4 regions of the Micromonospora sediminicola genome follow, and region 2 is predicted to be linked to each of the others. Evidence: riboswitches for the same ligand, from Rfam matches in the RefSeq annotation. Region 2 holds a riboswitch; each other region holds the start of a gene.

What was found. A riboswitch is a leader RNA that binds a small molecule or an ion and turns the genes downstream of it on or off. The one in region 2 is predicted to bind cyclic di-AMP.
Region 1: it holds a riboswitch for cyclic di-AMP, as region 2 does, so the genes downstream of both, GA0070622_RS23215 (C39 family peptidase) here and GA0070622_RS01815 (C40 family peptidase) in region 2, are expected to answer to the same signal.
Region 3: it holds a riboswitch for cyclic di-AMP, as region 2 does, so the genes downstream of both, GA0070622_RS30585 (coiled-coil domain-containing protein) here and GA0070622_RS01815 (C40 family peptidase) in region 2, are expected to answer to the same signal.
Region 4: it holds a riboswitch for cyclic di-AMP, as region 2 does, so the genes downstream of both, GA0070622_RS10160 (coiled-coil domain-containing protein) here and GA0070622_RS01815 (C40 family peptidase) in region 2, are expected to answer to the same signal.

Annotation. Positions count from the first base shown of each region.
Region 1 is NZ_FLRH01000004.1:393,215-400,103, reverse strand. Features, by position in the region: gene GA0070622_RS23230 (acyltransferase family protein) at 1-1,149, shown strand, start outside; gene GA0070622_RS33505 (hypothetical protein) at 1,230-1,589, shown strand; gene GA0070622_RS23220 (hypothetical protein) at 1,739-2,503, shown strand; cyclic di-AMP (ydaO/yuaA leader) riboswitch at 2,810-2,949, shown strand; gene GA0070622_RS23215 (C39 family peptidase) at 3,146-3,997, shown strand; gene GA0070622_RS23210 (hypothetical protein) at 4,059-4,610, opposite strand; gene GA0070622_RS23205 (alpha/beta fold hydrolase) at 5,565-6,317, shown strand; gene GA0070622_RS23200 (dihydrofolate reductase family protein) at 6,463-6,889, shown strand, end outside.
Region 2 is NZ_FLRH01000003.1:279,991-286,879, forward strand. Features, by position in the region: gene GA0070622_RS01790 (dienelactone hydrolase family protein) at 1-438, shown strand, start outside; tRNA gene GA0070622_RS01795 (tRNA-Gly) at 497-570, opposite strand; gene GA0070622_RS01800 (zinc metalloprotease) at 773-1,762, shown strand; gene GA0070622_RS01805 (pyridoxamine 5'-phosphate oxidase family protein) at 1,837-2,382, opposite strand; gene dcd (dCTP deaminase) at 2,461-3,039, shown strand; gene GA0070622_RS01815 (C40 family peptidase) at 3,112-4,146, opposite strand; cyclic di-AMP (ydaO/yuaA leader) riboswitch at 4,160-4,297, opposite strand; gene GA0070622_RS01820 (N-acetylmuramoyl-L-alanine amidase) at 4,518-6,551, shown strand; gene GA0070622_RS01825 (C40 family peptidase) at 6,619-6,889, opposite strand, start outside.
Region 3 is NZ_FLRH01000004.1:1,908,903-1,915,791, reverse strand. Features, by position in the region: gene GA0070622_RS30595 (helix-turn-helix transcriptional regulator) at 1-243, opposite strand, end outside; gene GA0070622_RS30590 (carbonic anhydrase) at 414-1,067, shown strand; gene GA0070622_RS30585 (coiled-coil domain-containing protein) at 1,126-2,151, opposite strand; cyclic di-AMP (ydaO/yuaA leader) riboswitch at 2,156-2,286, opposite strand; gene GA0070622_RS30580 (YibE/F family protein) at 2,441-3,730, opposite strand; gene GA0070622_RS30575 (SHOCT domain-containing protein) at 3,874-4,053, opposite strand; gene GA0070622_RS30570 (metal-sensitive transcriptional regulator) at 4,210-4,509, opposite strand; gene GA0070622_RS30565 (heavy-metal-associated domain-containing protein) at 4,591-4,797, shown strand; gene GA0070622_RS30560 (hypothetical protein) at 4,832-5,791, shown strand; gene GA0070622_RS30555 (heavy metal translocating P-type ATPase) at 5,808-6,889, shown strand, end outside.
Region 4 is NZ_FLRH01000003.1:2,017,251-2,024,139, forward strand. Features, by position in the region: gene GA0070622_RS10140 (hypothetical protein) at 1-102, opposite strand, end outside; gene GA0070622_RS10145 (STAS domain-containing protein) at 538-897, shown strand; gene GA0070622_RS10150 (SRPBCC family protein) at 941-1,453, shown strand; gene GA0070622_RS10155 (hypothetical protein) at 1,455-1,955, opposite strand; gene GA0070622_RS10160 (coiled-coil domain-containing protein) at 2,035-3,111, opposite strand; cyclic di-AMP (ydaO/yuaA leader) riboswitch at 3,116-3,246, opposite strand; gene GA0070622_RS10165 (cation diffusion facilitator family transporter) at 3,391-4,305, opposite strand; gene GA0070622_RS10170 (HelD family protein) at 4,382-6,499, opposite strand; gene GA0070622_RS10175 (alpha/beta fold hydrolase) at 6,685-6,889, opposite strand, start outside.

The sequences.
Region 1 (6,889 bases), on a different contig from region 2:
CTGCCGTCGCTGACCGGGTTGCGCTGGGTCGCCGCTCTGCTGGTCTTCGGCTTCCACGCGGGCACCATGCGGATCGTCGCCGAGCCGGATCTCAAGGCGGTGGTCGACAAGGCGTTCAGCCTGGGCCTGTCCGGGGTCGAGTTCTTCTTCATCCTCAGTGGATTCGTGCTGGTCTGGTCGTACCGCGACGGCGAGCCGGGGCGGACGTTCCTGTGGCGCCGGGTCGCCAAGATCTACCCGAACCACGTGGTCACCTTCCTGGCGGCGCTGGCCGTGGCGGCCTGGTTCGCCGACCCGGTGCCGCGGCTGGCCGCCCTCGGCAACCTCCTCCTGGTCCAGGCGTGGATCCCGTTCGGCGGCTACTTCTACAGCGTCAACAACGTGAGCTGGTCGCTCTCCTGCGAGCTGGCCTTCTACCTGTGCCTGCCGCTCGCGGTGCCGTGGCTGCGTCGGGCCCGTACCCGGGCGCTGCGGGTCGTGCTGGTCGCCGCGCCGCTGCTCATCCTCGCCCTGTGGCCCGGGCAGCAGTTGGTGCCCGAGGAGCAGCGGTGGTGGTTCACCCAGATCTTCCCGGTCACCCGGTCCTTCGAGTTCTGGATGGGCGCGGCCGCCGCCGAGCTGATGCGCCGCAACCGCTGGCGCGGCCCCGACCTGACCGTGGCCAGCCTGCTCTTCGTCGGCACCTGGGTGGTCGCCGCGTTCTGGGTCCGGGCCGAGTTCTGGGCGGCGCTGCTCGCGGTGGCGTACCTGCTGGTGATCACCGCGGCGGCGCAGGCCGACGTGCGGGGCCGGTGGACCCCCTGGCGGTCCCGCACGATGGTCTGGCTGGGCGAGGTCTCCTTCGCCTTCTACCTGGTCCACGTGCTGGTCATGGTGACCGTGCTGCGGCTCACCGGCGACTGGGGCACCGGGCTGCCCGGGTGGCGGGGCCCGCTCGCGGTGCTCGGCTTCCTGCTGCTCAACCTGGCGCTCGCCGCCGCCCTGCACCGCTGGGTGGAGGTGCCGATGATGCGGCGTCTCGGCCCGCGCCGGCCCCGCCCCACGCCGGCCGCCGCCGCGCCGGCGCGGTCCGTGCCGGCGCCGAGGTCACCCGCCGACGCCGGCGCCCCCACCCCGATCGAGTACGCCGGGCGGCGTGGCCCCGACTGAGGCGCGTCCACCCTGGTCGGTGGTGTCACGACACGCCGACCGAGAGTGCGCGGCGGTGGGATCGGCGGTAATTTGTACCCGTGCTTCCGATCGCGCTCACCTGTCCCGTGTGGTGGGTGGCGCGCTGGGCGGCACGCATGTTGGCCAGCCTGGCCGTGGTCGTCGCCTGCTCGCTCGGCGCTACGACACTGCCCGCCGGGGTCGCCACGGCCGTCCCGACGCCGGCCGGCCCGGCCGTCGGCCTGACGTCGCGTACCCCGACTGACACGCCGGTCGCCGCGCGGCCGGGCCGTGTCGACGTCGCCGAGCGGCCGGCCCCCTCCACCGGCGTCCCGGAGCCCGCGCCCCGGGACGCGGTCGCGCGGCCCGGCCACCGGGAGCCGGTCCCGGCCGGTCGGCACCCGGCGCCGGTCGGCCCCCGGGCCCCGCCCGCCCGCTGACCGCACGGGCGGTCCCCGGCCCGTCCCCGCACCCACCGAACCTCACCCCGCACCCGCCTCGGCGGCCCGGCGGCGCCCGTTCCGCGGCCGCGCCCCGCCCCGACCGGCGTGCGACCTTCCCGCCACGTCTTCTCCGTGAGGTGCCGACCATGTCGCAGACCGTTCTCTACCACTTCCTCACCGCCGTCCCCGAGGCCGCCGCGATCTGGTCGGCCCTGCTCGTGTCCGCCTTCGGCCTGCTCGCCGTGCTCGTCGCCCGCCCCGACCGCGACGGCGCGGCGGACCTCGAACCCGATCCGGTCGACGCGGAGGCGCTGCACCGGGCGGACCTCGCCCGCTACGCCGACGAGGTGGCGGTGGCCGCCGCCGGAGCCGCCCAGACCGCCCGCCGGCGACGCGAGCGGTGGCTGGCCGTCCAGGACGAGGCGGAGCGGGCCTGGGTGGCCTTCGACGAGGCGGAGGCGGCCGCCCGCCGCCTGGCCGGCGCCGCCGCGCTGCCCGCGCCGCGCACGCCACACACCCCGTCCGAGTACGCGGCGCGGGAGCGCTGGCTGCACCACGCCGCCATGGCGGCGCACTGGCGGGGCGACCTGACCGCCCGGCAGCTCGCGGACGTGCTGGCCCACCGCAACGGGTGGGACCCGCGTCGCCATCCGGCTGAGCAGGAGATCGTGCTGGCCCGGACGATCCGTGACGGCCGACGGGCGGCCTGGGAGGCGGCCGCCGAGCGGGAGCGACAGGCCTGGCGGGACGCGGAGCTCGCCGCCGACGCGGCGCGGACGCTGGCCGCCGAGACCTACGCGGCGGCCGCCGCGGTGCGGCCGTCGCCCGCCCCCCGCGTCGCGTCGGCCAGCCGAGTCCCGGTGCCCACCGTCGTCCGCGGCGCCCGCTGGCGGCCGGCCCGGGTCGGCTGAGTGGCGTCTCCGCCGAATCGTTACCCGAATGCGGTGAGCCCGCTCACGTGCGGCCCGGAAACGGGCGCTCGGCGCACAACCGGTCAGCGGACCCGACAATTGCGGGGCGTCGGCCGGTCGAATGCCCGCTTTTCGCCTTCCGATGCCGGCTCGAACCCTTGCCCCCATTGAGTGAAGTCAGTAACCGGCTGTTCCGATATCCGTAGTCGCGGACGATGTTTACGCAGGTGGGAGCGCTTGGCTTGAGGCGTACCCACCGGTAGTGTCGGCGCGTCCGGTGCGGTTTTCGATCGCAGACGGCGACGCCGCACCGACCCGCCTAATCGTGCATACGAACCGGGGACCCACAGCAACACCGGGGTGAATCCGCGAGCCACGGCCCGCGGTAGGGCGTACTTCCCGCCCGAATCCGTCAGCTAACCCGGTCGGCGGCCACGGAAGGAGTTCCATTCCTCGTGCGAACCACCCCCCGATCGTCCCCCCACCTCCACGGCCCGGTGGTGCCGGCGCTCGCCTGACGGCGACGCCCACCCGACCCCCCGTGTGCGCCCGGCTGTCCGGGTGCCCCGTCCCGCGGCCGTCCCGCCCCGTCGAACGCGCGTGAAGTCCTCCGCGCGGGGGCCGGCGTGTGCCGCTCACGCCCTGGAGGAACCCGTGAAGCACCACCTGAAGCGTCAGCTGCGGCGTCTCGCCACCGAGCGCCCGTACCAGATCATCGCCGGTTCGGCCGCCGCCCTCGTGTTGGCCGGCGGCACCGGTGTCGCCCTCGCCGCCACCGACGACACCGCGTCCCGGTCGGAGAACACCGTCGCGGTCGCCGAACTCGGCTCCCGCCTCGGCGAGGCCGCCAGCCGCGGTGAGGCCCGCATCGCCGTCCCCTCGCCGAGCGCCTCACCCAGCGCCGCACCCACCGCCTCGCCCTCGGCGAAGCCGGCGGCCAAGGCCACCACCGACCCGGACACCAAGCCGAAGCCCAAGCCGAAGCCGCCGGCGAGCAAGGTGCTCGACTACGACTACCAGGCGCAGACCACCTACTACTACTGCGGCCCGGCCGCGGTGCGCAACGCGCTCAGCGCCAACGGCATCGAGCGGAGCCAGGACACGCTCGCCGTCGCCCTCGGCACCACCGAGATGGGCACCAACTCGGCCGAGGACACCACGCGCGTGCTCAACCAGCAGGTCAAGGGCAACCCGTACCGGACCCGCATGATCCCGGGCGCGGCCACCCCGGCCCAGATGGACCGGCTCCAGGCCGACGTGGTCACGGCGGTCAGCAACGGCCGCGCGGTCGTCGCCAACGTCGCCGGCGACGCCACCGACACCAACGGCGGCTGGCACTCGTTCCCGGGCGGTCACTACATCGCGGTGGTCGGCTACAAGAACGACGGCCGGACCGTCCGGATCGCCGACTCGGCTGACCCGTCGCTGCCCTCGTACTGGGTCACCACCATCGATCTGGCGAACTGGATGGCGACGCGCGGCTACTCCGCCTGACGCCTTTTACGACGCGCGAAAGGCCGGCACCCTGTTGGGGGTGCCGGCCTTCGCGTGGGTCTTACTTGGTCCAGTGCTGGTTCACGATGTCGGTGGCCTGCTTCTCCCACTGGGCGTAGGCGTCGGGGTAGGCGGAGACCTGGACGGTCTGGGCGGCGTCGGTCAGGGGCATCTTGTCCCAGCCGTCGACCTGCTTCAGGCCCTTGAGGAAGGCCAGGGTGGAGTACTCGGGGTCGGTGATCTGCTCCGGCGTGCCCCAACCGGAGGAGGGGCGCTGCTGGAACAGGCCCAGCGAGTCGTGGTCATTCTTGTCGCCGAGGTGCCCGAGGTTCTCCAGCTTCGACTCCTGCAGGGCGGTGGCGATCGAGATGACCGCGGCCCGCTCGGGCAGGCCGGCCTTCTTCGTGGCGGCGATGATCGCCTTGGCGTTGGCGGTCTGCTCGTCGTTCAGGGTGATGCGGGACTGCTCACCCTGCACGGACGCGACCGCGACGGGCTTGGCGGCGGCGTGGGCGGGGGTGTCGGCGTGGGCGGCGACCGGACCGGCGAACACGCCACCGGTGAAGGCCAGACCAGCGATACCCAGGATGCTCTTGCGCAGGATCGTGTTCATGAGAGGGCTCCATTCGGGGGTCAACACACCGGGGGGGTGTGGGCACCGTCAGGCGCTCGAAAAGTCTTGAAGGGATCCGGCACGCTCGTGGAGCCGGGGGGCCAGCTCACGGGGCCGGGGATGTCCGGCTGGCTCGCGGAGCGGGGGGCCTCGTCGCGGCGCCGGGATGATGTGTAACGACCGTCCGCCCACCGTCATTCCCGTGGGCGGGGCGGCGGCTCGGGGGCTCGCTGCCTGCTCGGTCGTTCACCCGTCTACAACGCCGCCGACCCGGCGCCGATTCCACGCCCGGGGTGCCGCCCACCACCACCGAACCGGACACCCACCCGCACCCCACGCGCCCGGGTGAAAGCCCACGGGTGCATCCGGACACCCGCAGACACCCGTGACGCTCCACCCAGCGCCCGCCAACCCGGCCGGTGGAACGTCATGGGTGTATCCCGGCCGCGGAGACACCCATGGCGTTCCACCCAGCGGCCGCCAGCCCCGTCGGTGGAACGTCATGGGTGTATCCCGGCCGCGGAGACACCCATGGCGTTCCACCCAGCGGCCGCCAGCCCCGTCGGTGGAACGTCATGGGTGCATCCCGGCCGCGGAGACACCCATGACGTTCCACCCAGCGCCCGCCAGCCCCGTCGGTGGAACGTCATGGGTGCATCCCGGTCCGGTAGACACGCACCCCGTTCCACCCACCGTGAGCCGACGCCGCGAGTGGAACGCCATCGGTATGTCACGCCGTACCAGACGTCCGTTCCGTCCGAGGCCGGGCAACGCCCACGAAGCACGGCCCGCGTCCGTGGCCGTCTCCCGGCGGCGGGCCCGAGGCGAGGGCGCGATCGTCGACGAATCTCCGGAAGGCGTCCCGTGGTGACGGACGCGCCGGCGGCGGGTGCCACGGTTGCGGGAGGCGTCGGCTCTCGCGCGTCGTGTCCGTCCGGTGGCAGACTGCGCCGTATGGGCGATACGACGGGGACCCGTCACCTGGTGCTCCTGCACGGCATGGGTGCCACCGGCGAGGTGTGGCTGCCCTGGGCGCCGCTGCTGGAGCGGCGCTGGCCCGGCCGATGGCTCGCCCCCGACCTGGCCGGCCACGGCTGGTCGCCACCGCTGTCCGGCTACTCCTTCGCGGGCCTGGCGCAGCGCCTGGTGGAGGGGCTGGGGCCGGTCACCGAGCGATTCGGTCCGCGGGACCGGCTGGTGCTGCTCGGGCACTCGCTCGGGGGCGTGGTGGCGCTGGCGCTGGCCGCCCGGCAGCGGGGCCTGCCCGTCGACGCGGTGGTCGGCCTCGGCATCAAGGTGGTCTGGTCGCCGGCGGAGCTGGCGAAGTCGGCCGAGTTGGCCGCGCGGCCGGTGACCTGGTTCGCCAGCCGGGACGAGGCGGCCCGCCGCTACCTGCGCGTCTCCGGGCTCGCCGGACTGTTCGCCCCCGACCATCCGGTGGTCGACGCGGGGCTGCGCCGGGAGGACGGCCGCTGGCGGCTGGCGATGGACCCGGCCGCGTTCGCGGTGGGGGAGCCGCGGCTGCCCGCGTTGCTGGCCGCCACCGACGTACCGGTGCTGCTGGCCCGCGGCGAGCTGGACCCGATGGTGAGCGACGCGCAGCTCAAGGAGCTGGGTGTGCCGGTGGCGACACTGCCCGGGCTGGGCCACAATGCGCACGTGGAGGACCCGGCGGCGGTGCTCGCCCTGCTGGACGCCTACCTGTGAACCAGGGCGTCGCCGTCATCGACGACCGGCGGTACGCCTGGTTGGCGGCGCGCGACGGGCGTGGATGTGTGAACCGTCCGGGTCGTGGGTGTCGAGCCGGCGACGTCCGCCCGGGCCGACGCCGTCCTGGCTAGACTCGCCGGCCATGGGAGCGCTCATCTTCAGCCTCAACCTCACCCTGGACGGTTGCGTCGACCACCGGGAGGGGATCGCCGACGACGAGACGCACGCCTTCTTCACCCGTCTCATGGACGAGGCCGGGGCAATGCTGTGGGGGCGCGTCACCTACGAGATGATGGAGAGCTACTGGCCGGCCGTGGCCCGCGACGAGCAGGCGCCGCCCGCCGAGCGCGAGTGGGCGGTCAGGCTGGAGGCCAAACCCAAGTACGTGGTGTCGTCGACGCGCCGGGACTTCCCGTGGACCAACAGCCACCACATCGCCGGTGATCTGCGCGACGGGGTGCAGAGGCTCAAGGACCAGACCCCGGCCGGGGTCCTCCTCGGAAGCGGCAGGCTCGCGACCGAGCTCGACCGGCTGGACCTGATCGACGAGTATCAGATGCTCGTCCATC
Region 2 (6,889 bases):
CCGGTCGCCGACGAGATCGTCGAACGGCTCGTCCTCCCCCTGGTCGACCAGGCGGTCCCCGAGTGGCGCGTCGCCCTCGACGCGCTCCTCGCGCTGCCCGAGATCGACGGCCCGGTCGGCTACGCGGGCGGCGTGATCGCCATCGGCGTCCGGCTGGCGGTGGTCGAGCCGCGTATCTCGGCCGCCGCGCTGTTCGCCGGCAGCTACGTGCCCCGCGTGATGTTCGAGGAGGCGCGGCAGGTCACCATCCCGCTGCTGGTCCTGCTGCAGTGGGACGACGAGGGCAACGACCGGCAGTTGGCGCTGGACCTGTTCGACGCGTTCGGCTCCCGGGAGAAGACGCTGCACGCCAACATGGGCGGGCACACCGGCATCCCGGCACACGAGGGCGACGACGGGAACCGGTTCTTCGCCCGACACCTGAGGGCCGCCGGGTGAGGTGAGCCGACATCGAAGGCCCTGACCCGGATTCACGTCCTGGCCAGGGCCTTCGTGCTGGAGCGGGTGACGGGAATCGAACCCGCACTGTCAGCTTGGGAAGCTGATGTTCTGCCATTGAACTACACCCGCAGGCGGCACCACTGTACCTGAGGTCACCACTCCCGTGCACCCAGGCACCCCCGCCCCGCCGTCGGGCAGGAGTGGATCAAGGATGTTGCGTGCCGGCAACATATGGGCGTTCTCAAATCCGTCGATGGGATGTAACGTCTGCTCCACGTTTCCGACCCGGCGTGACACACCCCCTGCCACGCCGTCAGAAAGAGGTGGGCCCATGGGACCCCGTCCCAACCTGCTGACCCGGCGTACCGCCGGTGTCGCGACGTCGACCCTCGCGCTGCTGCTCAGCACCGCTGCCGTCGGCGTCGTCCCCGCTGCCTCGGCCTTCTCGGCCGCCCCGGCCGGCGTCTGCGCCGAGCCGGCCGACGCCCACGGCCACGCCGACGCCCGCGTCGCCAAGGGCGGTCACCCCCGGCTCGACCCGAACGAGCTGACCGCCCAGCAGGTGCGCGAGCGCGAGGCCGACCTCGCCGCCGCGCAGCGCGAGCGGGCCAACTTCCGGACCGGCCCGACCGTCACCCCGCTGGCGTCCGTGACCATCCCGGTCGTGGTGCACGTGATCCAGGAGAACAGCACCCGGGCCGGCGGCAACATCCCGGACTCGCTGATCAACCAGCAGATCACCGTGCTCAACCAGTCGTACGCGGGCTCTACCGGTGGCGCCGCCACCGCCTTCGCGTTCCAGCTCACGAAGATCAACCGGGTGACGAACCCGTCCTGGTACCCGATCGTGCAGGGCTCCTCGGCCGAGCGCTCGATGAAGACCTCGCTGCGTACGGGCGGCAAGAACACGCTCAACATCTACCTGGGCGAGCTGAGCGACGGCCTGCTGGGCTGGGCGACCTTCCCGAAGCGCACGCTGGACAAGATGGACGGCGTGGTCGTGCTCAGCGAGTCGCTGCCCGGCGGCACGGCGACCAACTACAACCAGGGCGACACCGGTACGCACGAGGTCGGCCACTGGCTGAACCTCTACCACACCTTCCAGGGCGGATGCTCCGGCTCGGGTGACAGCGTCTCCGACACCCCGGCCGAGGCGTCGCCGGCGTACGAGTGCCCGACCGGTCGGGACACCTGCTCCACGGCCGGCAAGGACCCGATCACCAACTTCATGGACTACACCTACGACTCCTGCATGTACCAGTTCACCGCCGGCCAGGCGAGCCGCATGCTCACCGCGTGGAACGCCTACCGCGCGGCCTGACCTCACCCGCACCACACGACAGGTGCCGGTCCCGTTCTCAAACGGGGCCGGCACCTGTCGTTTCGGCAGGCGGCTCAGGCAGCCGGGCGGCGGGTGTCGAAGCCGTGCCGGCCGCGCCGGCCGTCCGCGGCGAGCGGGTCACGGCGTGCCGGCGTGGCGCCCCGCGGGTCGAGCCAGACCCGCATCTGCGGCCGGCCGGCACCCGGCTGGGCCACCGGGTCGCGCCGGGTCAGCATCGCCACGTCGACGGTGAACTCGAACAGCCGCCAGTCACCCTGCGGCGCCGCCCGGGCGACCCGGGCCAGTCGGGCAACCGTGGCCGGATCGGTCACCGGACGGGCCCGGCCCGCCACGTAGGCCTCGTCGTCGCTCTCCTCCGGCGGGAAGGAGTGCAGCGCGTAGCGGCCGTCGCGTTCGAGGTCGCGGCGCTTCGGGGAGTCGATGACGAAGCACCAGAGCCCGTCGGCGGTGATCACCGGGGAGACCGGGTGCACCCGCGGGCCGCCGTCGGCGCGGACCGTGGCGAGGTAGCCGAAGCCCGGCCCGTACTGCTGCATCAGGAGGCGGATCTCGTCGGCGAGGCGGGGCTCGTCGGCGGCGAATTCGGACCAGGAAGCCATGCGGACATTCTATCGAACACGTGTACGAAGAAGTAGTGCGACACGCAGGTCACCCGTACCGGTCGCTATGGTGTTCCGATGCTGCTCTCCGACCGCGACCTGGTCTCCGAGATCAAGTCGGGCACGCTCGCGCTGGAGCCCTTCGAGCCCACGCTGGTGCAGCCGTCCAGCATCGACGTACGCCTGGACCGGTTGTTCCGGGTCTTCAACAACCATCTCTACACCCACATCGACCCGTCGGTGCAGCAGGACGACCTGACGTCGATGGTGGAGGTGCCGGAGGGCCAGCCCTTCGTGCTGCACCCGGGCGAGTTCGTGCTCGCCTCCACGCTGGAGGTGATCTCGCTGGGCGACCAGCTCGCCGGGCGACTGGAGGGCAAGTCCAGCCTGGGCCGGCTCGGCCTGCTGACCCACTCCACCGCCGGCTTCATCGACCCGGGCTTCTCCGGCCACGTCACGCTGGAGCTGTCCAACGTGGCGAACCTGCCGATCACGCTCTGGCCGGGAATGAAGATCGGTCAGCTCTGCATCTTCCGGCTCTCCTCGCCGGCCGAGCACCCGTACGGCTCGGCCGTCTACGGATCGCGTTACCAGGGCCAGCGCGGCCCGACGCCGAGCCGGTCCTGGCAGAGCTGGCGCACCTGGCCGACCCGCTGACGCCGAACGCCTCTTGTTAAGAGGGGCCCCCTCCTATGCAGAATGCGTTAAGAGGGGGCCCTTCCTTACACCTCAGGCGGGGCGGCCGTAGCTGTTGATGTCGCCGTCGTCGACGCGCTTCATGGTGATCGGCTTGCCGGACTGGGAGGCGTGCACCACCCAGCCGTCGCCCACGTACATGCCCACGTGGTGCAGGTCGCCGTAGTAGAAGACCAGGTCACCGGCGCGCAGCTCGGACCGGCTGACCCGCTTCGTCACGTCGTGCTGCTGCCGCGCGTTGTGCGGCAGCGAGACCCCGCCCTTGGCCCAGGCGGCCATGGTCAGGCCGGAGCAGTCGAAGTGGTCCGGGCCGGCGGCCCCCCAGACGTAGATCTTGCCGATCTGGGCGCAGGCGAACTTGACCGCAGCCCCGGCCGGGCCGCCGGGGTAGCCGGCGGGGCACGGCGCCGGGCGCAGCGGGCCGCCGCCACCCTTGCCGTACACCTTCAGCCGCAGCTTCTCTAGCTTGGCGATCTCGGTGTCGATCTGCTTCTTCTTCGTCGCGAGCTGCGCCTCGGTGCGGCTCAGGTCGGCGACCATCTGGTCCAGCGGCCGCTTCTTGGCGGCCAGCTCGTCGCGCAATTCGGCGACGGCACGCACCTGCTCCTGCTGGTGGTGTGCGAAGCGGTCGAGCAGCTCCAGGCCGCTGACCAGGTCGCCCGGCGAGCGGCTGCCCAGCAGGGCGTTGACGGTGGAGAGGTTGTCGCCCTTGTACGCGTCGGCGGCGAGCCCGCCGACCTGGCCCAACGCCGCGTCCACCCGGGCCTGCAGCGGGGCGATCTGCCGGCCGAGCGCGTCGGCCTGCTTGCGCCGCACCGCGAGCTGCTCGCGTACGGCGTTGACCTGCTCGATGACCGGTTCGAGCTTGTTCCAGTCGCGGTCGATCTGGGCCTCGATCTCGGCGACCGAGGGTTCGGCGTGGGCCGCCGTGGCGCCGCCGGTCAGAACGACGGCGGTGCCGACCAGGGCGGCGAGGGCGGTGGTGAAGCGGGACCAGCGGGAACGCGGCGCGACGAGGGACCGGTCGACCGACCGGTTCGACGACGGCCGCGGGGCATGGAGTGCCACCGGGCGTCCGTACTCCTTCTTCCTGACCGCCTACCGGGTTAGCTGACGGATTCGGACGGGAAGGGAGCCGCCCTACCGCAGCTCCGCTGCGGATTCACCCCAGGTACCTGGTTCCCCGGCTCGCCCGTGGGCGACTCGGCGGTGCCGGACCGTCACCGACCGGGTTGGACGGTGAGACTGGCGGCCGACGATTCACCAGAGTAGGAGCCGTCGTTATCGATCCGCAACTCGGGACGCCGTGACACTCCGTACCGACACCTGGGTGAAGTTTTCTTTCATTAAGGATTACCTGCTGGAAAGGTATTGACCCTCGCGGGTGTGCGGAGTGAGGGTGGGGACGCAGTGACCCCCATCCCTGTCCAGGAGGTTCGATGCACCTCTCCACCCCACCGTCGGGCGGACGGATACTGCTGGCCGCCGCCGTGGCGACCGCCACCGCGCTGGCCGTCACCGGCCCGGTGACCGCCGCGCCGGAGACGGCCGGACCCGCCACCGACCGGCAACGGCAGTACGCCGCCGCGGCCACCGAGTACGGCGTGCCGCAGAACGTGCTGCTCGGCGTCTCCTACCTCGAGTCCCGCTGGGACACCCACCCCGGCCAACCCAGCACCAGCGGCGGCTACGGCCCGATGCACCTGACCGACGCGGCACACGTCCTCGCCACCCCGGGCAGCGCCCACGTCGACGAGGACGAGGACCCGCGCGGCGACGACTCCCGCCCGCTCACCCTCGACCCGGCCACCGCCGCCGCGCCGGCACGGGAGACCCCGCTGCCCCGCGCCTCGCTGCAGACGATCGACACCGCCGCGACGCTCACCGGGCTCGACGCGCAGACGCTGCGCACCGACCCGGCGGCGAACATCCGCGGTGGCGCGGCGCTGCTCGCGTCGTACCAGAAGGCACTGGGCGGGCCGGTCGGCGCCGGCACCGACGCGGCGGCCTGGTACGGCGCGGTGGCCCGCTACTCCGGCGCGGACACCGCCGACGCGGCGGCGGCCTTCGCCGACGAGGTCTACGACCAGCTCGGCCAGGGCGCGACCCGGACCACCGACGACGGGCAGCGGGTCACGCTGGCCGCCACCGCCGCCCGGCCGGACCGGTCCCGGCTGGCCCGGCTCGGCCTGCGCCACGCCCAGCGGCCGGACGGCCTGGAGTGCCCGGTCCGGCTGGCCTGTGAGTGGATCCCCGCCCCGTACGAGCAGCTCAGCGCCGACCCGGGCGACTACGGCAACCACGACCTGGGCAACCGGCCGAAGCAGCAGAAGATCGAATACATCGTCATCCACGACACCGAGGGCTACTTCGGCCCCAGCGTCGACCTGGTGAAGCGGGCCGACTACCTGGGCTGGCACTACACGCTGCGCTCGGTGGACGGCTACGTCGCCCAGCACATCAAGGCCAAGGACGTCGGCTGGCACGCCGGCAACTGGTACGTCAACGCCAAGTCCATCGGTCTGGAGCACGAGGGCTTCGCCGGTCAGGGCACCTGGTACACCGAGGCGATGTACCGGGCCTCGGCCAAGCTGGTCCGCCACCTCGCGCTGAAGTTCGGCATCCCGCTGGACCGGCAGCACATCATCGGGCACGACAACGTGCCGGGCACCACCGCCGGCACCGTGAAGGGCATGCACTGGGACCCGGGCCCCTACTGGGACTGGTCGCACTACTTCGACCTGATGAAGGCGCCGTTCCGGAGCACCGGCACGGCCCGCACCGGGCTGGTCACCATCGACCCGGACTTCGCCACCAACCGGCCGGCGTTCGTCGGCTGCAACCAGCAGCCGCCGGGCGTCCCGACGCCCACCCCGCCGGCCGCGACCTGCCCGTCGCGCGGCTCCTCCGCGGTGGTCCTGCGGACCGCGCCGAGCGTGGACGCCCCGCTGGTCAACGACCTCGGGCTGCGCCCGGACGGCACGCCGGACACGATGTACATCTCCGACCACGGCGCCCGCGCCTCCGCCGGCCAGACGTACGCGGTGGCCGGCCGGCAGGGCGACTGGACGGCGATCTGGTACCTCGGCCAGAAGGCGTGGTTCCTCAACCCGGCGTCGGCGCCGACCGCGAAGTGGGCCACCGGCTTCGTGGTGACCCCGCGGCCCGGCAGGGCCACGATCCCGGTGTACGGCCGCGCCTACCCGGAGCAGGCCGCCTACCCGGACACCATCCCCTACCAGACCATCTCGCCGTTGCAGTACACGCTCGCGGCGGGCCAGCGGTACGCGGTCGGCGGGGTGCTGCCCGGCGAGTACTACCGCGCGGTCTCGTTCGACGGCTCGGCGCCGGGTGACCGGACCGTGGTGCGCGGCGAGAACCGCTACGTGCAGGTCCAGTTCGGTCACCGGATCATGTACGTGAACCTCGACGACGTGCTGGTCCTGCCGTCGCCGATCGGCGCGCCGCGGTAACGGCCCACCGACACGGGAAGGCCCCCGGTCCAGCTGGACCGGGGGCCTTCCCGTCGGAGCGAACGGGTCAGTACGGCCGGCGGTAACCCGCGACCGGCATGTACTGCAGCTTGCCCACCTGGACCGGTTTGCCGGTGCGCGGCGCGTGCACCATCAGACCGTTGCCCAGGTAGATCCCGACATGATGCAGGTCGCTGAAGAAGAAGACCAGGTCACCGGGGCGTGCCTCGCTCGCCGAGATCTTCCGGCCCTCGTTCCACTGCGCGCCGGTGAAGTGCGTCAGCGAGATGCCCGCCGCCTTGTACGCGTACTGCGTCAGGCCGGAGCAGTCGAACGAG
Region 3 (6,889 bases), on a different contig from region 2:
GTTCGGGTTGACCGTGTATTCGTTGCGCCGGCCCACCCGGGTGCGGCGGAGGTAACCACCGGCCTCCAGATCGGCGACGATGGCCTGGGCCGCCCGCTCGGTGACACCCACCTCGTCGGCCACGTCCCGCAGGCGCGCTGTGGGGTTGCGCGCGATGGCCAGCAGGACGTGCCCGTGATTGGTGAGGAAGGTCCAGTTCTTGCGGCTCCCGTCCTCGGCCGGTGTGGTCGCCATGGTGGTCATCGTAGGACTCCTTCCGTCGGCGCCCCGACCCGGCGCGGTCCGCGACGGTGACGTATGAAATGCGTATCACGAAATCTTGACGTGCCATGGGTCGCGTGTGACGGTGGGTCGCGGGGCCGACACCGCCGCCGGCCGGCCTGACGGCTCCGCGCGAGGACGAGGTGAGCAGCATGATCCCGACCACCCCCGACGAGGCACTCGCCGAACTGCGTGCCGGTAACCACCGGTTCGTCACCGGTGTGCCGCAGCACCCGAACCAGGACGCCGGGCACCGGGCGGCGGTCGCCGACGGTCAGCACCCGTTCGCGGTGATCGTCGGGTGCTCCGACTCGCGACTCGCCGCCGAGATCATCTTCGACCGCGGCCTCGGTGACCTCTTCGTGGTGCGCACCGCCGGCCACACCGCCGGCCCGGAGGTGCTGGGCAGCGTGGAGTACGCGGTCACCGTGCTCGGCACGCCGCTCGTGGTGGTGCTCGGCCACGACTCGTGCGGCGCGGTCCAGGCGGCCCGCGAGGCGGTCCGCACCGGCTCCGCCCCGGCCGGACACCTGGGCGCGGTGGTGGACGCCGTCTCACCCAGCCTGCTCCGGGCCGGCCGCCAGGGCGTCGAGGACCTCGACGGCATCATCGACGTGCACATCGCCCAGACGGTGGAGGCACTGCTGGCCCGCTCCTCGGTGCTCGCCGCGAAGGTGGCCGGCGGGGCCTGCGCGGTGGTCGGCATGTCGTACCGGCTCAGTGGCGGCGAGGTCCGGACGGTGGCGCAGTCCCCGGCCCCGCTGCCGGCACCGGCCGCGTCGGCGGACGCGGCGCTCGCCGGCTGACCGGGAACCGATACGCGAAAGGGGCCGCCCACGGGCGGCCCCTTGTCGTACGCGCGCGTCAGAGCAGCGACATGTGCACGTGGTCGGTGTGGTTGGAGGGCCCGCTGTAGGAACTCCAGCCGGTCGCCGGGAACCAGATCTGCCGGTTCCAGATCACGTAGTAGATGCCCAGCCGGTCGGCGTTGCGGATGAGGAAGGCGGCCACCTCGTTGCCGTACCGGCGGGTGTCGTTGTTGTGCCACGGTGCGAAGCCGCTGTTCTGCAACGACCAGTCGCACGCCTTGCCCTTGGGGTGCTCCCACGGCCCGCCGGGGCGGTAGCAGCCCACGAAGCGGTTGAAGCCGGCGCGCTTGACCTCCTTGTACGCGTGCAGCGTGCGCGGCGTGACGCAGCCCGAGGTGGTCGGGTCGTTCTCGCTGCACGACTCGGACTTCCACCCGCCGTCGGCGGTGCGGCCGGGGCCGATCTTGGCAACCGGCGAGGTGGCCGAGACCAGGCCACCGGTGAAGTCCAGCCCGCCGACCAGCTTCAGCGCCTTCTGCGCCTCGACCTTCTCGCGGGCCATCGCGTTCGCCTGCTTCTCCTGCTCCCGCACCTCGGCGTCGAGCGCGATCTTGGCCCGCTCGGCGCGGCCCTTCACCTCGTTGATGGCGGCGAGGCGCTGCGCGTTGAACAGGTTCAGCTCGTCGAGCGCGCTGGCCCGCTGGACGAACGAGTCGGGGGAGTCGCTCTCCAGCAGCATCGCCATGGCGCCGACGCGACCGGTCCGGTAGGACTGTGCCGCGATCTCGCTCACCTGCGGGCTGAGCGCGTCGAGCTGGCTCTGCGCCGCCTTCACCTCCAGCGCGAGCTGGAGCTGCCGCTTGCGCGACGTGTCCAACTTCGACTTGGCCTGGAGGTAGGCGCGGTTGGCGGCGGTGACGGCCTCGCTGATCAGCGGTGGGTCGTCGTCCTCCGAGTGGCCCGAGGGGTTCGGGGCGGCGGTGCCGGGGGCCGCCGAGGCCGGCGTCGGCCCGGCCAGCACGGCGAGAGCGGCGAGCACGGCCACCACGGGTGTCAGCCAGCGGCGCAGGGGTGCCGTCACAGTGTTCCCTTCCGTCGACCGCCGACCGGGTTAGCTGACGGGTTCGGGACGGAAGCGGCCCCTTCCGCTGGCGCGGATTCACCCCATGTACCTGGTTCCCCGGCTCGCCCGGAGGCGATTGGGCGGCGGCACCGCAGGCGCCGGTGCGCGCCTTCGGCGGTGACCGGCAGCGAGGTTACCCGAGACCACTCCCGGGGATCTACGTCCGGAAGCCGACCAATCGCGAGAATTCGCCACCGCCCAGCGTGACCAGCATCGCGTTTGGAATCGGCCGTTACGCTGCGGAGTGTCACCATGCGGCCTCCGTGCTCCTGCCCCCGCCGGACCGGCCCTCGCCGAGCGCCTCCCACGCGTCCTCCCGGGGCGACGGCGGCCGGGGCGTCGCGGGTCCGGCGGCCCGCCCGGCGCGACCGGCGGTGGTCACGACCGCGGCCAGCGCGGTGGTCAGCGGTACGGCGGCGATCAGGCCGAGCGTGGCCACCGCGCTACGGACGATCTCCTGGGCGAGGAACTCGCTGGTGAGCAGCTGACCCACCGGGCGGGAGTCGGCGACCAGCAGGAGCAGCAGCGGCAGCGAGGCGCCCGCGTAGGCCAGCACGATGGTGTTGACGGTGGACGCGATGTGCGCCCGACCCACCCGGGTGGCCGCCCGGTAGAGCTGCCGTCGGGACAGCCCCGGGTTGGCGTGCGCCAGCTCGGTGACGGTGGCCGCCTGGGTGACGGTGACGTCGTCCAGCACGCCGAGCGAACCGATGATGATGCCGGCCAGCAACAGTCCGTGCAGGTCCACGTCACCCTGGAACATCGACAGCGTGGTGGCGTCCTCGCTGCCGAAGCCGGTCAGGTGGGTGGCGGCGGTGGCCAGCGTGCCCAGCACTCCGGTGATCACCAGGCTGCCGAGCGTGCCCAGCACCGCCACCGACGTCTGCGCGGTGATCCCGTGGGTCAGGTAGAGCACCACGAACATGATCAGTGCGGCGCCGACGATCGCCACCAGCAGCGGCGACTGCCCGGCGCCGATGCCGGGGAGCACGAAGCCGAGCAGGATGGCGAAGCTGGCCACCAGTCCGCCGAGCGCGGCCAGCCCGCGCCAGCGGCCGAACGCCACGATCGCGGCAGCGAAGAGGGCCACCAGCCAGATCAGCGGCGTACCGCGCTGGTGCTCGGCGATGTTGTAGGTCTTCACCGACGGGTCGCCCGGGTCGACCAGCTCGACCAGGACCACCTCGTCGCCGACCGCGACCCGGGGCGCGCCGGGTCCGGTGGGGACCGGCGTCTCGACCTGCCGGCCCGCGTCCGGCCCCTGCTCGGCGGCGACGGTCACGGTGCCGCAGGGGCCGCCGGTGTCGCCCTCGGGCGACTCGGGCGTCGGCGGGCAGGGCTCGGTCACCACCCGGGTCACCGTGCCGTGGTAGCGCGGCACGTCCGCGCCGCCGTCCACCGGGTCGCGGTCCGCCTGGGGCCAGAGCACCAGCGCCGCGATCACGGTGAGCACGAAGAGCGGCACCACGGTGGCGATCAGGAGCCGGCGTACGCCCGGCGGCGCGGCGGCTGCGGGACGGGTGTGATCGGCGCCCACGGCGTCTCTCCCAACGGTCGCGGCGGAACCGGGTCACCGGACCGGTCGGGTCACCGGGGCCGGCGCGGACGCGTGGGGATCACGCCCGGGTCGTCGCCCGGCCATGGTAGCCAGGCCGGCCCGCGCCGCCGGTGGACGCCGGGTCAGGCCAGGCCGGCGCGTCGCCGTCGGTAGTCGTCCTCGTCGATCTCGCCGCGGGCGTACCGCTCGTCGAGAATGCGCCGGGCCGTGCCGGGCGGCGCGCGGTCCGGACCGGGCATCCGCACCACGAACCAGACGAGCCCCGCCAGCACCGCCAGCACCAGCAAAGACCAGATCCACATCCAGCCCATCATCGGGCCCGACCACATCATCCGGCCGCCCTCCGTCCGTCGGCTCCGGGTCGGCGCGGTCGCCGGGCCCGGCCACCTCGACGGTACGTCTCCCGGCCGGTCGCCGGACCGGGTCGGGCGGCCCGTCCCGGGGGACGGAGGTCCCGGTCAGCCGCGCTTCATCAGGCGGCCGACGGCGGCCATCATCTCGGACGCCATCTCGTCGGCCCGGCCCTCGGCGGCCCCCTCGTGCATGCAGTGCCGGGCGTGCCCGTCCAGCAGGCCCAGGCCGACCTTGTCCAGCGCGGCCTGGATGGCCGAGATCTGGGTCAGCACGTCGATGCAGTAGCGGTCGTCCTCGACCATCTTCTCGATCCCCCGGACCTGACCCTCGATGCGGCGGAGCCGGGCGAGGAGCTGGTCCTTGCTGGCGGTGTAGCCCCGGGTCGGGGTGGGCGGCGTGGTCATGAGATCGAGGATAGCGTACCCCTCGGGGGTATGCTAACGTGCGATGAGTACCCCAGGGGGGTATGAGATCGGAGGGACGCGATGGAGACCACCTACCAGGTGCGGGGCATGACCTGCGGGCACTGCGTCACCGCGGTGAGCACCGAGCTGAGCGCGCTGCCGGACGTCACCGACGTCCAGATCGACCTGGCCACCGGCCGGGTCACCGTCACCAGCCGGAGCCCGCTGGACGCGGACGCCGTACGCGCCGCCGTGGACGAGGCCGGTTACGACCTCGTCGGGGCGTGACGGGTTCACGGACCCGACGACACGAGGAGACACCATGAACACGGCGACGAAGCTGAGCGGCTTCGCCCTCGGCCTCGTGGCGGTGTTCGGCGCGGCGTACGGGATCGGTCACGTGGCCGGTCCCGACGCCCCGGCCGCCGACACCCGCCACGACGACACCGACGCCGGCCACGGCGACCAGGGTCACGCCGGGGAGGCGGCCGCCCGCCTGCCCGGCGGGCTGCTCGTCTCCGAGCGCGGCTACACGTTCCAGCCGACGGCCGCGCCCGAGGGGCAGTTCGCGTTCCGGATCACCGGGCCGGACGGCCGGCCGGTCACCCGCTACGACGTGGCCCACGACAAGCGCATGCACCTGATCGTCGCCCGCCGCGACCTCTCCGGCTTCCGGCACGTGCACCCGGAGCTGGCCGACGACGGCACCTGGCGGGTCGCCTCACCGCTCGCCGGGCCGGGCGTGTGGCGGGCGTTCGCCGACTTCACCCCGACCGGCGGCGAGCCGTTGACGCTCGGCGTCGACGTCACCGTCCCCGGCACGCTGGCCGCGCGACCGTTGCCGCCACCGGCCACCAGCACCACGGTCGACGGCTACACCGTCACGCTCACCGGCGCGCCGGAGCCCGGCCGCACCAGCCGGCTCACGCTCTCGGTCAGCCGGGACGGCCGGCCGGTCACCGACCTCCAGCCCTACCTCGGGGCGTACGGCCACCTGGTGGCGCTGCGCCAGGGTGACCTGGCCTACCTGCACGTGCACCCGGAGGGCACGCCCGGCGACGGGCGCACGCCGGCCGGGCCGGCGGTCACGTTCGCGGCGGAGGTGCCGTCGGCCGGCGCGTACCGTCTCTACCTGGACTTCCGGCACGGCGACGCGGTGCACACCGCCGAGTTCACCGTCGTGGCCGGCGACCAGGCCCCGCCGGCGCCCACCGGGCCGGCGACCACCACCGCACCGACCCCGGACGCCGGACACGGCACCCCGGGGCACGGGCACAGTTGACCGGGGAGGTGCCGCGATGACCACCACGGGAAAGACGCTCCCGACCGCGCCGAACCTGATCGAACTCGCGATCGGCGGCATGACCTGCGCGTCGTGCGCCGCCCGGATCGAGAAGAAGCTCAACCGGATGGACGGCGTCGAGGCCACGGTGAACTACGCCACCGAGAAGGCCACCGTCCGGTACGCCGACGAGGTCACGCCGGACGACCTGATCGCCACCGTGGAGAAGACCGGCTACACGGCCGCGGTGCCACCGCCGCCCGCCCGGGCCGACGCGACCATGAGCGCCGAGCCGGTGGACGAGCTGCGCGGGGCGCGTACCCGGTTGTGGGTCTCGGCGGTGCTGACCCTGCCGGTGATCGTGCTGGCCATGGTGCCGGCCTGGCAGTTCGACCACTGGCAGTGGGCCTCGCTCACGCTGGCCGCTCCGGTGGTGGTGTGGGGCGGGCTGCCGTTCCACCGGGCCGCGCTGGTCAACCTGCGCCACGGCGCGGCGACCATGGACACCCTGGTCTCGCTCGGCACGCTGGCCGCGTTCGGCTGGTCGCTCTGGGCGCTCTTCCTCGGCGACGCCGGCATGCCCGGGATGACGCACCCGTTCCGGTTCGACATCACCCGGGGCGACGGCGCCGGCAACATCTACCTGGAGGCCGCCGCCGGGGTGACCGTCTTCATCCTGGCCGGGCGTTACTTCGAGGCCCGTGCCAAGCGCACCGCCGGCTCCGCCCTGCGTGCCCTGCTCGAACTGGGCGCGAAGGACGTGGCGGTGCTGCGCGGCGGGCAGGAGACCCGGGTCCCGGTCGACCAGCTCGCGGTCTCCGACCGGTTCGTGGTCCGGCCCGGGGAGAAGATCGCCACCGACGGGGTGGTCGAGGAGGGCACCTCCGCGGTCGACGCCAGCATGCTCACCGGCGAATCCGTGCCGGTCGAGGTCGGGCCGGGCGACGCCGTGGTGGGCGCGACCGTCAACGCCGGTGGTCGGCTGGTGGTCCGCGCCACCCGGATCGGCGGGGACACCCAGCTCGCCCAGATGGCCCGGCTGGTGGAGCAGGCACAGACCGGCAAGGCGGCCGTGCAGCGGCTGGCCGACCGGATCTC
Region 4 (6,889 bases), 1.7 Mb from region 2:
GCTGTCACCGGCGGAGCCGACGGCGGAGAGCAGGTGCTGCCACGCCTGGTCCGCGACCCGCTCGGGCTTGCTGCGGCGGTCCATCAGGCTGGATCCGAACATCGTTCTACCTCCTCGGGTGCCGAAGCCCGGCGGCCACTTCGGACTCCGGTGTTCATCCGGCGCGTCACGGTTCACTCCCCGTGGGCTGTGCCCCGTCGGCGCCCGCGCCAAACCCGTCCCGACGGCGGCCCGGGCCGTCGCCGGGCGAACCGGACGAACCGTGGAGAACGTGTCGGGGACCGGGTGTCCGCGCGAGGTGCGCGGGCCCGCTACCCTGGGTCGGCGGATCGGCCGGTCCGGCCCGGTCGTTCGGCCGGTCGTGGTCCGCGTCGAAGGGGAAATTGGAACCCGGAGGTCCGGATTGGGCTCGCCCAGGTGTGCCCACTCCGCGAATTGCTCATCCCGGGGGGTGGCGACGGGGGCCGTCGGAGGAATACTCTCGGTCGCGGCCCGCGTACTGATGAGGCGCCCGTACGGGCGAGTGGAGGTGCTCGCGTGAGCCTGTCGATCGTGAAGTCGGTGCGTCCGGGTGGTGTCGTCCAGATCGCGCCCCGTGGGGAGATCGACGTCGACACCGCGTACGAGGTGCGGGAAGCGATCGCCGAGGTGCTCGCGAAGGCCCGTCCCGCCCGGATCGAGCTCAACATGCGGCTCGTGACGTTCATCGACTCCGTCGGCATCAGCGCCATGGTCGCCGGCTTCCAGACATGCGAGGTCAGCGGCGTCAAGCTCGTGGTCACCGAGCCGAGCCGGTTCGTGCACCGGCAGCTCTGGGTGACCGGCCTGCTCGGCCTCTTCGGCGCGCCCGAGCCCTGGTTCGCCGACGACGCCCCCGAGGTGCTGCCCGGCGCCTGAGCGCCGCCCTCGATCCCCCTCCGGCCTGGGGACCTTCGACCCGTTGCCAGCCCGGCTCCGGTACGGGACGATCGTCGCGACCCACGACGGCGAGGGGGATCGGTTGCAGAGCAGCGACAGCTTCAGCTACACCGTGCAGGCCCGGTGCACCCGGGCGGACGCGGTGGCCCTGCTCGGCGACCTGAGCCGGCAGGGCGAGCTGCATCCGCTGATCGTGCGGGTCCGGCAGGTGCCGTCGCGGCCCGGAGCGCTGGCCAGCTATGCGATCACCGACCGGCTGGAGCTGGGCCCCCTGCACTTCCCGGTGACCTACCAGGCGGACGTGCTGGTCGCCACCGAGGACGAGGTGGTCACCGTGGCCCGGCAGCAGCCGGCGACGACGGTTCGCAACCACACCCGGCTGCGCGACGAGCCCGACGGCGTGGTGCGGATCGACGTGGAGATCACCCTCACCGCGCCGGCCCCGCTGTTCGGCTACGCGTTCCGCCAGGCCCGCGCCGCCCACCTGGGCCTCGCGGCCCGTCTGGGCGCGACCCTGGAGGGCCGGCCGGCCTGACTCAGCCGGCCCGCCCCGCCGGGACCGACCGGCGGGCGGGCGGGCGCAGCCGCCCCCACGGCTTCCAGGTGGACAGCACGGTGGCCACGAGCAGCAGTGTGGTGGAGACGGCGGGCGGCACCACCAGGTCGATCCGCAGGTGCGCGTCGGCCGCGCCGGCCAGCGCGCCGAGGTGCCGGACCCGGGGCGTCAGCAGGAGCAGCACCAGCCCGAGCATCACGGTGGTGAGCGCGAACTTCACCAGCACCCACCGCCACCGCAGCAGCCCCCACGGGGTGAGCAGCGCGCTGGCCACCCCGATCAGCCAGACCGCGACGCTCAGCGGCGCGAACAGCCAGGTGACCAGCAACGCCGCCGCGGGGTAGACGACCTCCGGGTCGGCGCCGCGCAGCCCGGCCACGCCCAGCGCGAGCAGCCCCAGGTCGGCGCCGAGCCAGCCGAGCGAGGTGACCAGGTGCGCGGTGAGCAGCGCCTTGCGTCCGGCGGGGGAGAGTCGTCTCATGCCACCGATCGTCGGCCGTCGCGCGGCCCACGTCGTGGGCCGCGCGACGACTCCCGGAGTACGTCGGGGAGCGTAGTGCTCAGTAGACCGACAGGTGTACGTGGTTGGTGTGGTCGCTGGACGGGTCGCCGTTGCCGCCGCTGTACGACTTCCAGCCGCTGCTGGGCAGCCAGATCTGCTTGAACCAGATCACGTAGAGCACGGCGAGCGGGTCGGCGTTGCGCACGAAGTACGCGGCCAGGTTGTTGCCGTACGTCCGGTCGCCGCCGCTGGCCACCCCGCCGAAGCCGTCCTTCTGGGCGGCGAAGTCGCAGGCGCGTCCCTTCGGGTGCTCGCCGGAGCCGCTGGGCCGGTGGCAGGAGACGTACCGGGTGAAGCCGGCCGCCTTGGCCTGGTTGAGCGCGTGCAGGGTGCGCGGGGTGATGCAGCCGTCGGCCGGCGTCGGGTCGTTGACGCTGCACGACTCCGCCGGCCAGGAGCCGTCGGAGTTGCGCTTGGCCGGCGTCGCGTTCGCCGTCGAGGTGCCCCGGACGCCGCCGCTGCCGGCGGACGGCCGGTCGTTCGCCACCTCCAGCGCCCGCTCGGCCTGCTGCTTGCGCTTGGCCATCACCGTGACCTGCTTGCGCTGCTCCCGGATCTCGCCGTCGAGCGCGGCGCGGGTCCGGGTCGCCTCGTCCCGGGTGGTGATCAGGTCGCGCAGCGTCCGGTCCTCGTGCGCGGCGACCTGCTCCAGCGCGGCCGCCCGGTCCATGAAGCCCTCCGGGCTGCTGCTGCCGAGCAGGGCCGCGGCGGTGCCCATCCGGCCGGTGCGGTACGCCACCTCGGCGATCTCGCCGACCTTGGCGTCGCGTACGGCCAGCTCGGCGCCGACCGCGTCGAGTCGCTCGGTGAGCTGCTTCTGCCGGGCCACCGACCGGCTCAGCGCGGCCTTGGCCTCCAGCCAGCCCTTGCTGGCCGCGTCGAGCTGGGCGCGCAGTTCCGGGGTGCCGCCCTCGTCGTCACCGCCGGGGGCGGCGGCGCGCAGGCCGGTGGGGGAGGCCGACCACGCCGCCGAGGCGGGGGAGGCCGGCGCGGTCACGACGCCGAGGGCCAGCATCGCGACGAGCAGGGCCGCCATCCGGGCGGCCGTCCGTCGTACAGGTGCCACTGGGGGCATTCACATGTCCTTCCGTCAACCGCCGACCGGGTTAGCTGACGGGTTCGGGACGGAAGATCCCTACCGCTGACGCGGATGCACCCCACGTACGTGGTTCCCCGGCTCGCCCTGCGGGCGATTAGGCGACGGCCGCTCCACCGGCGCCGGGGTGGCGCCCGCGGTGTGGCCGCGACCGAGCCTACCGGCGTTGCCCGGGGCCGGCTCCGTCGCCCGGAGCCGGTGAACCCGGCAAAGCCGGCATTACGCCACAATAGCGGCCTAGATTTAAGTTTGCCCTAATTACCACTCGGTCGGGCCGCACGCTCCGGCCGACGCTCCGGGTTCGATCTGCAACGTGGCGTGATCGATCGAGAAGTCCTCGTGCAGGGCGGCCCGGGCGGCGGCCAGCACGGTGGCGACCTCGGCGCCGGGAGCGGTGGTCAGGTGCGCCGAGGCCACCTCCATGCCCGAGGTCAGCGTCCACACGTGCAGGTCGTGCACCTCCGCCACGCCCGGCACGGCGGCCAGCCGGTCGTGCACCGCGGTCACCTGGAGGTGTTCCGGCGCGGCCTGCACCAGGATGCGCACCGCCGCCCGGCCGAGCCGCCAGGTGCGGGGCAGGATGAACAGACCGATCGCCACGGCCACCAACGGGTCGGCCCACCACCAGTCGGTGACCGCGATGACCAGCGCGGCGCCGATCACCCCGAGCGAGCCGAGCAGGTCGCCGAGCACCTCCAGGTACGCGCCGCGCAGGTTGATGCTCTCCTGCGCCCCGGAGCGCAGCAGCGCGAAGGCGCCGACGTTGGCGAGCAGGCCGAGCACCGCCACCACGAGCATCGGGCCGGCCAGCACCTGCGGCGGGTCACCGAACCGGCGTACCGCCTCGACCAGGACGTAGACCGCGACCGCGCCGAGCAGCACCGCGTTCGCCAGCGCCGCGAGGACCTCCAGCCGGTAGAGGCCGAATGTGCGCTGCGGATCGGTGGTGGCGCGCCGGGTGGCGGTGATCGCGGCCAGCGCCATGCCGATGCCGAGCACGTCGGTGAACATGTGCCCGGCGTCGGAGAGCAGCGCGAGCGAACCGGTCGCGAAGGCGGCCACCGCCTCGACCAGCATGAGGGCGGTGAGCAGCGCGAACGCCGCCCAGAGCCGGCCCCGGTGGCGGTGCGCCGCGTTGGTCACCGCACCGCTGTGGTCATGACCTGCGCCCACGCACACACCCTTCCCTCCCGCACCCTGGCCAGGCCCAATGTATGTTCACATCGCTATGTGTGCAAGTGAGGGTGGATCACCCGGTCGGGTCGAGCGTGGTGAGGCGTTGGGTGGCCCGGGACAACGCGACGTAGAGCGTGCGCACCCCCGAGCCGGGGTCGGCCCGGATCTCGCTCGGCGCGACCAGCACCACGCCGTCGTACTCCATGCCCTTGGCCTGCAGGCTGGTCACCACCTGGAGCCGGCCGGCGCCGAGGCCGTCCAGCCAGCCGGCCACCTCGTCCCGGCGCGGCACCGGCGTGATCACGCCGACGGTGCCCTCCACCTCGCCCAGCAGGATCCGGGCCGCCTCGACCGTGCTCGCCGGCAGCTCGGCGGCGGGCACCGTGCGCTCGACCGGCGACACGCCGGTGGAACGCACCGCGTCGGGCAGCGTCAGGTCCGGATACAGCCGGCGGATCTCCGCCGCCGCCACCGCGAAGATCTCCGCCGAGTTGCGGTAGTTGGTGGTCAGCTCGTAGCGGTGCCGGCGGCGACGCCCCAGCGCCTGGTCGCGGGCCCGGTCCAGCTCCTGCGGGTCGCCGGTCCAGGCGGTCTGCGCCGGGTCGCCGACCACCGTCCAGGACGCCAGCCGGCCCCGGCGCCCGATCATCCGCCACTGCATCGGCGAGACGTCCTGCGACTCGTCCACCACCACGTGGGCGTAGTCGCGGTAGTCCGCCGGACGCTCCCGGGCCGCCGCCCGGGCGGCGCGCTGCCGGTCGGCGTACGTGCTCAGCTCGCGCACGCCGCCGGCCAGCTGGTACGGGTCCCGCTTCGGCTTCGCCCGCCGCACCGGAGTGCCGAGCAACGCGTCCAGCTCGTCCAGCAGCGCGATGTCGGCGACGGTCGACCCGTCGGCGTCCAGCGTCCGGTACGCCTCGGTGAGCAACCGGATCTCGGCCGAGGAGAGGATCCCGCCGGCGTAGCGGCGCAGCCGGTCCGGGCGGGCGAGCCACCCCAGCACGTGACGCGGGTGCAACCGGGGCCACCAGGCCTTGAGGAACTCCCGGAACTCCGGCCGCTCGATGATCTCGTCCTCGAACGCGGGCTGCTCCGGCAACCGGCCCACCCGCAGCGTCCGGGCCTGCGCGTAGAGCGCGGCGAGCACCGCGTCGAACGCCGACCGGCGCACCTCGTTGCGGCGCGCGCCCCGGGTCAGCGTCCGGTCCCGGATGCCGTCCAGCGCCGGCCGCTCCAGCCGCAGCAGCTCACCGCGGTAGAGCAGGCGCAACTCCGCCGGGGAGTCCGGCACCGCGTCCCGCACCGCCCGCTCCAGCACCCGGCGCATCCGCAGCGACCCCTTCACCGCGGCCACCTCCGGCGGATCGGTCCGGGTCGCCGACATCCCCGGGAAGAGCGAGCCCAGCGAGTGCAGCGTGGCCGTCTCCTCGCCGAGCGAGGGCAGCACCGAGGCGATGTACTCGACGAAGACGCCGGACGGCCCGACCACCAGGATGCCGCCGCCGGCGTAGCGGGCCCGGTCGGAGTAGAGCAGGTACGCGGCCCGGTGCAGCGCCACCGCCGTCTTGCCGGTGCCCGGGCCGCCGGAGACGATCGTGACTCCGCTGGCGGGGGAGCGGATCGCCTCGTCCTGCTCCCGCTGGATGGTGGCGACGATGTCCCGCATGCCCCGGCCGGTGGCCCGGGACAGCGTGGCCAGCAGCGCGCCGTCGCCGACCACCGCCATGTCCGCCGGGGCCGCCTCCGGATCGAGCAGGTCGTCCTCGATCCGGGTGACCTTCTCCGCGGCCGACTGGATCGTGCGCCGGCGGACGACGCCGCGCGGCTCGGCGGGCGTGGCCTGGTAGAACGCCGCCGCGGCCGGTGCCCGCCAGTCCACCACCAGCGTCTCCGCGTCCTCGGCGCGCACGCCCAACCGGCCCACGTGCAGCACCTGCCCGGTGCGCAGGTCCAGCCGGCCGAAGACCAGCCCCTCGTGCTCGGCGTCCAGCACGTGCCGCCGCTGGGCGGCGTGGAAGACCATCGCGTCCCGCTCGACCAGGGCGCCGAAGGTGCCCACCCGGGCCAGCCGGTACCCCTCCCGCTCGGCGTCGGCCGCGGACCGGCGCAGTTCGGCCAGCCGGGCGTACACCCGGTCGAGATGCCGCTGCTCGGCGGCGATCTCCCGGTCCAGCGTGGTCTGGTCGGTCAACGCGGTGCTCCTGGGGTCGGACGGCACGACGGGCTGAATGAGGGTACGGGCCGCCGGCAAGGCGGACGTCGGGGCCATGCCGCCGGCCGGGCCCGCGTCCCCGGCGGTTGCCCGTTATCCGGTCGTTCCCACCCGTTTTCCGGGCCGTCGCACCGCGGCCGGGTGTGGTGCCGCGACGGTGGCCGTCAGGGTGTGACGGTGGCGACCGCGGCGGGGTCGCCCCCACCCCCGCCCGGCGCCGCGAGGACCCGGTCCAGCACCCCGGCGACGGCCGCGTTGACAGCGTCCGGTCGTTCCATCATCAACATGTGACCGGCACCGGGGCAGACGGTCAGCTCGGCGGTCGGCAGCGCCGCCGCGATGGACTCGGCGCAGGGCGGCGGGGTGAGC